Regions from separate parts of the Streptomyces sp. NPDC002176 genome, predicted to be linked through region 1. Evidence: riboswitches for the same ligand, from Rfam matches in the RefSeq annotation. Region 1 holds a riboswitch; the other holds the start of a gene.
What was found. Region 1 has a riboswitch for cobalamin ahead of ACI2LY_RS00720 (CbtB-domain containing protein). Riboswitches for the same ligand answer to the same signal wherever they lie in the genome.
Positions count from the first base shown of each region.

Region 2: another riboswitch for cobalamin. It lies ahead of ACI2LY_RS14075 (cobalamin biosynthesis protein); the one in region 1 lies ahead of ACI2LY_RS00720 (CbtB-domain containing protein).

Region 1 is NZ_JBJDQW010000001.1:166,134-170,150, reverse strand. Features, by position in the region: gene ACI2LY_RS00735 (BTAD domain-containing putative transcriptional regulator) at 1-673, shown strand, start outside; gene ACI2LY_RS00730 (hypothetical protein) at 698-1,105, shown strand; gene ACI2LY_RS00725 (DUF4232 domain-containing protein) at 1,202-1,888, shown strand; cobalamin riboswitch at 1,963-2,095, shown strand; gene ACI2LY_RS00720 (CbtB-domain containing protein) at 2,134-2,355, shown strand; gene ACI2LY_RS00715 (CbtA family protein) at 2,378-3,133, shown strand; gene ACI2LY_RS00710 (histidine phosphatase family protein) at 3,169-3,738, opposite strand; gene metE (5-methyltetrahydropteroyltriglutamate--homocysteine S-methyltransferase) at 3,809-4,017, opposite strand, start outside.
Region 2 is NZ_JBJDQW010000003.1:54,728-58,744, reverse strand. Features, by position in the region: gene ACI2LY_RS14080 (cobyric acid synthase) at 1-871, opposite strand, end outside; gene ACI2LY_RS14075 (cobalamin biosynthesis protein) at 868-1,809, opposite strand; cobalamin riboswitch at 1,907-2,039, opposite strand; gene ACI2LY_RS14070 (hypothetical protein) at 2,170-2,391, opposite strand; gene ACI2LY_RS14065 (anion permease) at 2,419-3,684, opposite strand; gene ACI2LY_RS14060 (lysozyme) at 3,827-4,017, opposite strand, start outside.

The DNA of each region.
Region 1 (4,017 bases):
GCCGCAGGTGGTGTGGCGCTCGCGGGACAACTGGGTGCCGCTGCTGTCCACGGCCCTGGAGTGCGCCCAGGCCGTGGCCGACCCGTACGCCGAGTCCCGCGTCCGCACCCTGCTGGGCTGGGTGCTGAGCGAGGAGGGACGCCTCGCGGACGCCCTCACCCTCCTCGAACCCTCACCCGCCCTGGCCCGCCGCACCGGCGACCGCCTCGGCGAGGCCACCGCCCTGATCAACCTGGCCGTCGTCCAGTCCGCGCAGGGCGACCTCGACGCCGCCCTCACCCACTGCGCCCGAGCCGCCACCCTGGCCCGCGAGGAGGGCAACCCGCACACGGAGATGCTCGCCCTCCTCCACCTCTCCCGCACCCACCTCACCTCCGGCGCCCCGGAACAGGCCCTCCGCGTCGCCCGCACGGCCCTGGACCTCGGCCCCGAACACGAGGAAGCGGCCCGCACCTCCCTCCTCCACACGGTCTGCGGCGAGGCCCACCTCGCCCTCGGCGACGAACCCGAAGCCCTCCGCCTCCTGGAACGCGCCGCCGACGAGGCCGAGTCCACGGGCTACGACGAGGGAGCGGTACGGGCCCTGGAGGCTCTGCTGCGGGTCAGCGGCCGCCCGGACCACCGCAAGCGGCACGAGGCGGCGGTACGAAGGCTCGCGGCGGAGGAGTCGTAGGACGGCTGTCGCTACGGTGACCCCATGTGCCGCTACGCCGTGACCCCGTACAAGCTCCACCACGCCTGCCTCTCGTGCCGGGTCAGTTTCAAGCGGCACGCGGATCGGGAGCACGCGTGCCCGAACTGCGCCCGGCCGCTCGTCTGTGCCGGGCGGGACTTCGCTCCGCCGCGTCGGCGGGATGTCGCGAGGTGGTCCGTGGTCGCCGCGGTGCTGGGGGAGGGGCTGCGGTTCGACGGGCGGTCGGGCTGTGGGTGCGCGAAGGAGCCGAAGTACCGGCCCCGGACGCGGGCGGAGTTGCGGGTGCGGCGGATCGTCGCCTCGCGGGACGGGGTGCCGCTGGCCGAGGTGCTGGCGCGGGTCGACCCCGGTGACGGCAGCGGGCCCGGCCCGGCGTCAGAGGGGCGTCAGCCGGACGTCAGCGGGACGTGAGCGGGGGCGGTGAGAGTGGGGGTGTCAGCAGGTCAGAGGCTGGCCGACGGTCTGAGAGGGCCGTCGTCGACGTTTCACCTCCCGGGGGAAAACACCATGAACGCATCGCGCCGTACGGCACTCTTCTCCGTCGCCGCTTCCGCCGCGCTCGCCCTGTCCCTGACCGCCTGCCAGAGCGGGGAGGGCACCAAGGCCGAGGGGGCGCCCGTCGCCAAGGACACGGCCGCCGCCGCCACTTCCGCGCCTGCGGCCGGTACGAGCACCGGTACCGACACCGGCACCACCACGGGCACCAGCACCGCCGTGGGGACCGCGCACAAGACCGGCTCCGGCTCTTCCGGCGCCAAGAAGGGCACCGCCTCCACGCCCCTCTGCCGCGCCCAGGACGTCAAGGTCAGCTCCGAGCGCCAGGACGGGCCGCCCTACACCCACATCATCCTGACCGCGCGGAACACCTCCGGCCACCGTTGCGAGATGGCGGGCTTCCCGCACATCCAGTTCCTGGAGAGCCACAAGCAGGACGTGCCGTCCGTGGCCAAGAGCAAGCCCGCCGTGCCGACCGTGCTGAACCCCGGTGACCCGGCGTTCGTGCTGGTCAAGCTGTCCGACGGGGGTGTCGACGAGGACAACGAGGTGGTGACCGCGTTCCAGCTGGTGCTGCAGGGCGACTCCACCGTCATCGCGGTGGACTCCTCGGCAGGCGGCGGCCTCGCCGTCGACCCCGCGAAGACGCTCACCGGCTACTGGACGACCGAACTGCGCAACGGCGCCGACGACTTCTGACCCGTACCCCCGGCCGCGCCCCCTCGGGAGAGGAAGATCACCCGAGGGGGCGCGGTCTTGGCCAGGCAGGGCGCACGCGGTACCGTCGGGGCGATATCGACGACGGCGAAACGGAAGCCGGTGAGAAACCGGCACGGTCGCGCCACTGTGTGCGCGGTCCCTCAAGGGGGCGCGCGAGTCAGACCCGTGGCCGTCGTCCTGTGCACCACCGAGATGGGACGCGAACTCCCAGAGGAGGTACTGCCATGGCGCAGACCGTCGCTCAGCCGACCGCCGGAAACCCGGCCGCTCCCGCCACCCTGCCGCTGAAGGAGATAGCGCCCTGGGCGGTCTTCTTCGGCGTCCTCATGCTGGTCCTGCTGTACTTCGTCGGCGCCGAGCAGGGCGCCACCTCCGTGTTCAACGGCACGGACGTCCACGAGTGGGTGCACGACGCCCGCCACCTGCTCGGCTTCCCCTGCCACTGACGCGAGGGACGCCGCACCCACCATGAACTCCGCAACCGTGAGAAACCTCCTCGTGCGGGGCATGCTCGCCGGCCTCGGCGCCGGAGTGCTCGCCCTGATCGCCGCGTACTTCCTCGGCGAGCCGTCCGTGGACAGCGCCATCAGCTTCGAGGGCCACCACTCCCACGAGCACGAGGTCGAAGTGGTCTCCCGCTCGCTCCAGTCCACCGCCGGACTGGCCACCGGCGTCCTCGTCTACGGGGTCGCCTTCGGCGGCATCGCCGCGCTCGCCTTCTGCTTCGCGCTCGGCCGCGTCGGCCGCTTCGGCCCCCGAGCGACCGCGCTGCTGCTGTCCGGCACCGCGCTGCTCGCCGTGTACGTGGTGCCGTTCCTGAAGTACCCGGCGAACCCGCCCTCGGTCGGCGACCCGGACACCATCGGCAAGCGCACCACGCTGTACTTCCTGATGATGGTGCTCAGCGTGCTGCTGGCGGTCGGCGCCACCCTCCTCGGCAAGCGGCTCGCCCCGCGCCTGGGCAACTGGTACGCGACCCTCGTCGCCGTGGCCGCCTTCGCCCTGCTGACCGGGCTGGCGTACGCCTTCCTGCCGGTCGTCAACGAGGTGCCGGAACACTTCCCGGCCACCCTGCTCTGGCGGTTCCGCCTCTCCGCGCTGGCCATCCAGACGGTGCTGTGGGCCGGATTCGGGCTGCTCTTCGGCGAGTTGGCCGAGCGGCTGCTGAACCCGCACCCCGTGGCGGCACGCGACACGGGCCGGGCGGTCGCCGCCTCCCACTGAGTCGAAGGGCCCCCGGAAATCCTCCGGGGGCCCTCTCAGTCGGCCGTGAGCGGGCGTCCCAGCCGCAGGTTCCACCGCCCGGCCCGCCCCGACAGCTCCGTCGCGGTCAGCGGGGCCACGTCCAGCCGCCAGAACGCCTCGGCGGGCAGCCCCAGCGCGTGCACCACGGCCGCCCGCACCACGTCGGGCTCCACGACGGCGACCGTACGGCCCTCGGGCACCGACTCCAGCCAGCGCCCCACCCGCGCGCACACCGCCCGCACCGACTCCCCGCCCGGCGCCGCGCACTCCGGGTCGGCCAGCCACCGGGCCACCGCCTCCCCCTCGGCCGCCGCGACCTCCGCCAGCGCACGCCCCCGCCACCGCCCGGCGTCCAGCGGCGCGAGTTCCGCCGCCACCACACCCCGCAGCCCCAGCGCCTCGGCCGTCTCCCGGCACCGCGCACCGGGCGACAGCACGACCCGCGCCGCCTCCGGCACCGCTCCCGCCGCCGCCCGCGCCCGAGCGGCGCCCGCCTCGTCGATGGACGAGGACCCGTCGTAGAACCGGGCCTCCCGCAGCGCGACCCCGATCGCGGGCGGGACGAGCACCAGCCGACTGGTCACCCGGACAACCTCCTGATGATGAGAACGCGTCCCGGCCCCGCAACGGGGCCGGGACGAACGGACGGTCGGACTAACGCAGTTCACCCCGCACGGTACGGGCCGCCGTCACCAGGTTCTCCAGCGACGCCCGCGTCTCCGGCCAGGCGCGGGTCTTCAGCCCGCAGTCCGGGTTCACCCACAGCCGCTCGGCGGGGATCGCCTTCAGCCCCGTACGCAGCAGCTCGGCCGCCTCCTCGGCGCTCGGCACGCGCGGGGAGTGGATGTCGTACACCCCCGGAC
Region 2 (4,017 bases), on a different contig from region 1:
CGAAGCGGACGACCACGCCGGGTTCGGCGGCGAGGGCGTCCACGTCGGTGAAGTTGGACATCAGCGGGACGGCGCACACGGCGACCCGCAGCACGTCCTCGCCGTGCGGGGGAGCGACGGCCGACTCCCGTACGGTCCCGCGCAGGGAGACCCTGAGTCCGTCCTCCTCGTCGATGCCGAGCCCGTGCCGGAACGGCAGCACCCCGTAGGTGTGCCGTCCGGTGAGGCCGCGCAGCATGTCCAGGCCCGGTTCCAGCAGCGAGACATCGCCGCGGAACTTGTTGACCAGGAACCCGGCGATCAGCGCCTGGTCCTCGGGGGAGAGCAGGGCGACGGTGCCGAAGAAGGAGGCGAACACCCCGCCCCGGTCGATGTCGCCGACGACGAGCACGGGCAGCCCGGCGCCCCGCGCGACGCCCATGTTGACGATGTCGGTGCGCCGAAGGTTGATCTCGGCGGGCGAACCCGCGCCCTCACAGATCACCGCGTCATACGTGCCCCGCAACTCCTCCAAGCACTCCAACACCGTTCCCAGCAAAGCCTGTTGACGCCCGCCGTGATAGCCGCGCGCACTCAGCTCGCCCACCGGCCTGCCCAGCAGCACCACTTGGCTGCTGCGCTCGCCACCGGGCTTGAGCAGTACGGGATTCATCAGCGCGGTCGGCTCGGTGCGGCACGCCTGCGCCTGCATGGCCTGCGCCCGCCCGATCTCCGCGCCCTCCCGGGTCACGAAGGAGTTGAGGGACATGTTCTGCCCCTTGAACGGCGCCACCTTGACGCCCTGCCGGACCAGCCACCGGCAGATCCCGGCCGTCACGACGCTCTTGCCCGCGTCGGACGTCGTCCCCGCGACCAGCAGACCACCGCTCACCTGCCCCGCCCCCTTCCGATGAGGCGCGCGGCGACGGTGACGCCGAGCGCGAGCATGCCGACCCGGCGGGAGAGCCGTACGGCCCGCCCGATGTCGGCGACCTGCACCGGCCGCCCGGTGCCGTTGAGTACCGGCCGGTGCTCGACCCGGCCGCCGTAGGAGAGGGTGCCGCCCAGCCGGACGCCGAGCGCGCCCGCGAACGAGGCTTCCACCGGGCCCGCGTTGGGGCTCGGATGCCGATGCGCGTCCGCCCGCCAGGCCCGTACCGCCCCGCGCGGGTCGTCCCCGGCGAGCACGGCCAGTACGGCGGTCAGCCGGGCGCCCGGCCAGCCCGCCACGTCGTCCAGCCGGGCGGAGGCCCAGCCGAAGCGGCGCAGCCGGGGCGACTTGTGCCCGACCATCGCGTCCAGCGTGTTCACGGCCCGGAAGCCGAGCAGCCCCGGCACTCCGGCGAGCGCGCCCCACACCAGGGCGCCCACCACGGCGTCGGAGGTGTTCTCCGCGACCGACTCCACGACGGCGCGCGCGATCGCGTCGGCGTCCAGCGCCTGCGGGTCGCGGCCGCACAGATGCGGCAGCCGGGCCCGCGCGGCCGTCAGGTCGCCGCGCTCCAGGGCGCGGCCGACGGTGGACGCCTCGCGGGCGAGCGACGTACCGCCGACGACGGCCCAGGTGGCGGCGGCCGTCAGCGCGGCGGAGCCGGTGAAGGAGGGGCGTACGGCGCGTGCGGCCACGGCTCCGAGCGCGGTGGCGCCTCCGGCGCACACCAGGGTGTGCAGCGTGCCCCAGCCGCGGTGGTCGTGCCACAGCGCGCGCTCCACGCGCCCGGCGGCCCGCCCGAAGGCGGCGACGGGGTGCATGCGGTGGGGATCGCCCAGGAGGAGATCACCGAGGAGTCCGGCGGCGGCACCGTACGCGTACGAGCGATCGGCGCCCATCGGCTAGCTCGCCGTGGGCGTGCCGGTGTTCCTGGTGCGGGTTCTCGGGCGACGGCCGGGCATCACGGTAGTCCTCACTCAGGGTGTCCACGCCCTGGTTCGACGAGACCGGCGACGAGAGTTCCTGGCTCCCGGGGACTTCTCCCCGGTGACAGTGGCGGGACCGCGCCGGATTCGCACCGGCTTCCTCTGCTGTCGCCGTACATGGCCCGCGAAGTCCACCACGTGCCCGGAAGGGCCGTCAACCTGCCTGTGACCTGCGGGAGAAGAGTGTGTGGAGCCCCACACCGGCACCGGTGGGAACAGCGGAAGGCCCCCGCGCGGCACATGCCGTGCGGGGGCCTCACCGGGACGCGGGTGCTAGGCGACGATCAGGTAGAAGCCGTAGGCCACCGCCGCCGCGCAGGCGGCGAAGCAGGCGTAGGCGCCGGTCACCGCGAGCGGGGCCGAGCCGCCCGTGGCGGCGGCGCGCTCGCGGCGGGCCAAGCCGCTGACGCCCAGGGTGAACAGGCTCACCAGGGCCACCGTGACCACGAGGCTGACGCCGAAGACGGAGCCGAGGGCCGCCCAGTCGATCTTCATGGGGATGTTCCTCCAGTTGCCGGGTGGTCAGACCCGGGCGGACGGCGCGGTGGTGGCGGGGGTGTGCTCGGTCGTGCGGGACTCGGCGGTGGCGGCCGGGATGGTGGCCGTCAGGTCGTCCGCGACGATGCCCACGGGGGGCGGCGTGACCATGGCCATCGCGGTGGTCACCACACCGGCGGGCTCGGTGTACTCCTCGGCGGTGACGTGGGTGTGGTCGATGACCTCGCGGCGGGAGATCTTCCAGATGGCGAAGCTGGAGCCGATCAGGAAGAGCGCGACGAGCCCGGTGCCCCAGTCGCCCAGGCCGGTTACGGCCTCGGCGCCCGCGCCGACCAGTGCGGCGGCGGGCAGGGTCAGCGCCCAGGCGACGAACATCCGGGTGGCGGTGGACCAGCGGACCACACCGCCCTTGCGGCCGAGGCCCGCGCCCATCACCGAGCCGGAGACGACATGGGTGGTGGAGAGGGAGAAACCGAGGTGCGAGGAGGCCAGGATGGCGGTCGCGGCGCTGGTCTGCGCGGCGAAGCCCTGACGGGGCTCCAGGTCGGTCAGACCCTTGCCCATGGTGCGGATGATGCGCCAGCCGCCGATGTAGGTGCCGAGCGCGATGGCCAGACCGGCGGAGAGGATCACCCAGGTGGGAGGGTTGGAGCCGGGGGAGAGGGCGCCGCCCGCGATCAGCGCGAGGGTGATGATGCCCATGGTCTTCTGCGCGTCGTTGGTGCCGTGCGCCAGGGAGACCAGGCCGGCCGAGGCGATCTGGCCCGCGCGGTAGCCCTTGCGGGTGGCCTCGCCGTCGCCCTGGCCGCCGATGCGGTAGGAGAGGCGGGTGGCGAGCATCGTGGCGAGACCCGCCACGATCGGCGCGGCGACCGCGGGGAGCAGCACCTTGGTGACCAGCATGTCGCCGTGGACGGCGCCGAAGCCCGCCGAGGCGACGGTGGCACCGACGAGGCCGCCCATCAGGGCGTGCGAGGAACTCGAGGGCAGGCCCACCAGCCAGGTCAGCAGGTTCCAGAGGATCGCGCCGGTCAGGGCCGCGAAGATGACCTCGGGACGGATGCCGGTCTCGTCGACGAGACCCTTGGAGATCGTGTTGGCGACCTCCACCGAGAGGAAAGCGCCCACCAGGTTGAGCGCGGCGGACATGGCCACCGCGACCTTGGGCTTGAGAGCGCCGGTCGAGATGGTGGTGGCCATCGCGTTGGCGGTGTCGTGGAAACCGTTCGTGAAATCGAACGCGAGTGCGGTTATCACCACTATCGCGAGGATCAGCGAGAAGCTTTCCATTTACCCAGGCAATCGTTCGAGGTCGTTGGCAGCATGAACGTAGGGAACCTGGATGAACGGAAGGTGAACTGGGACGGGCGCCTTGGTGCCGGAAGCGGGACGCCGGATTCCGGGGGCCGTCCGGCCGCTCTCCGGGGGCCGTTCAGCGCCCGCGCGCGAAGGCTCGCAGCCGGGTCGCGGAGCCGCCGAAGAGATCCTGGTCACCCGGCAGTCGTCCCTTGGTGCCGTGCTGCCAGAACGTCCAGTACCGCCAGCCGCCGGGCAGTCTGCCGGGGCCGGACGAACCATGGCTGGCGATCCACAGGGCGTGGTCGTCGGAGAAGGCGCGGCTGT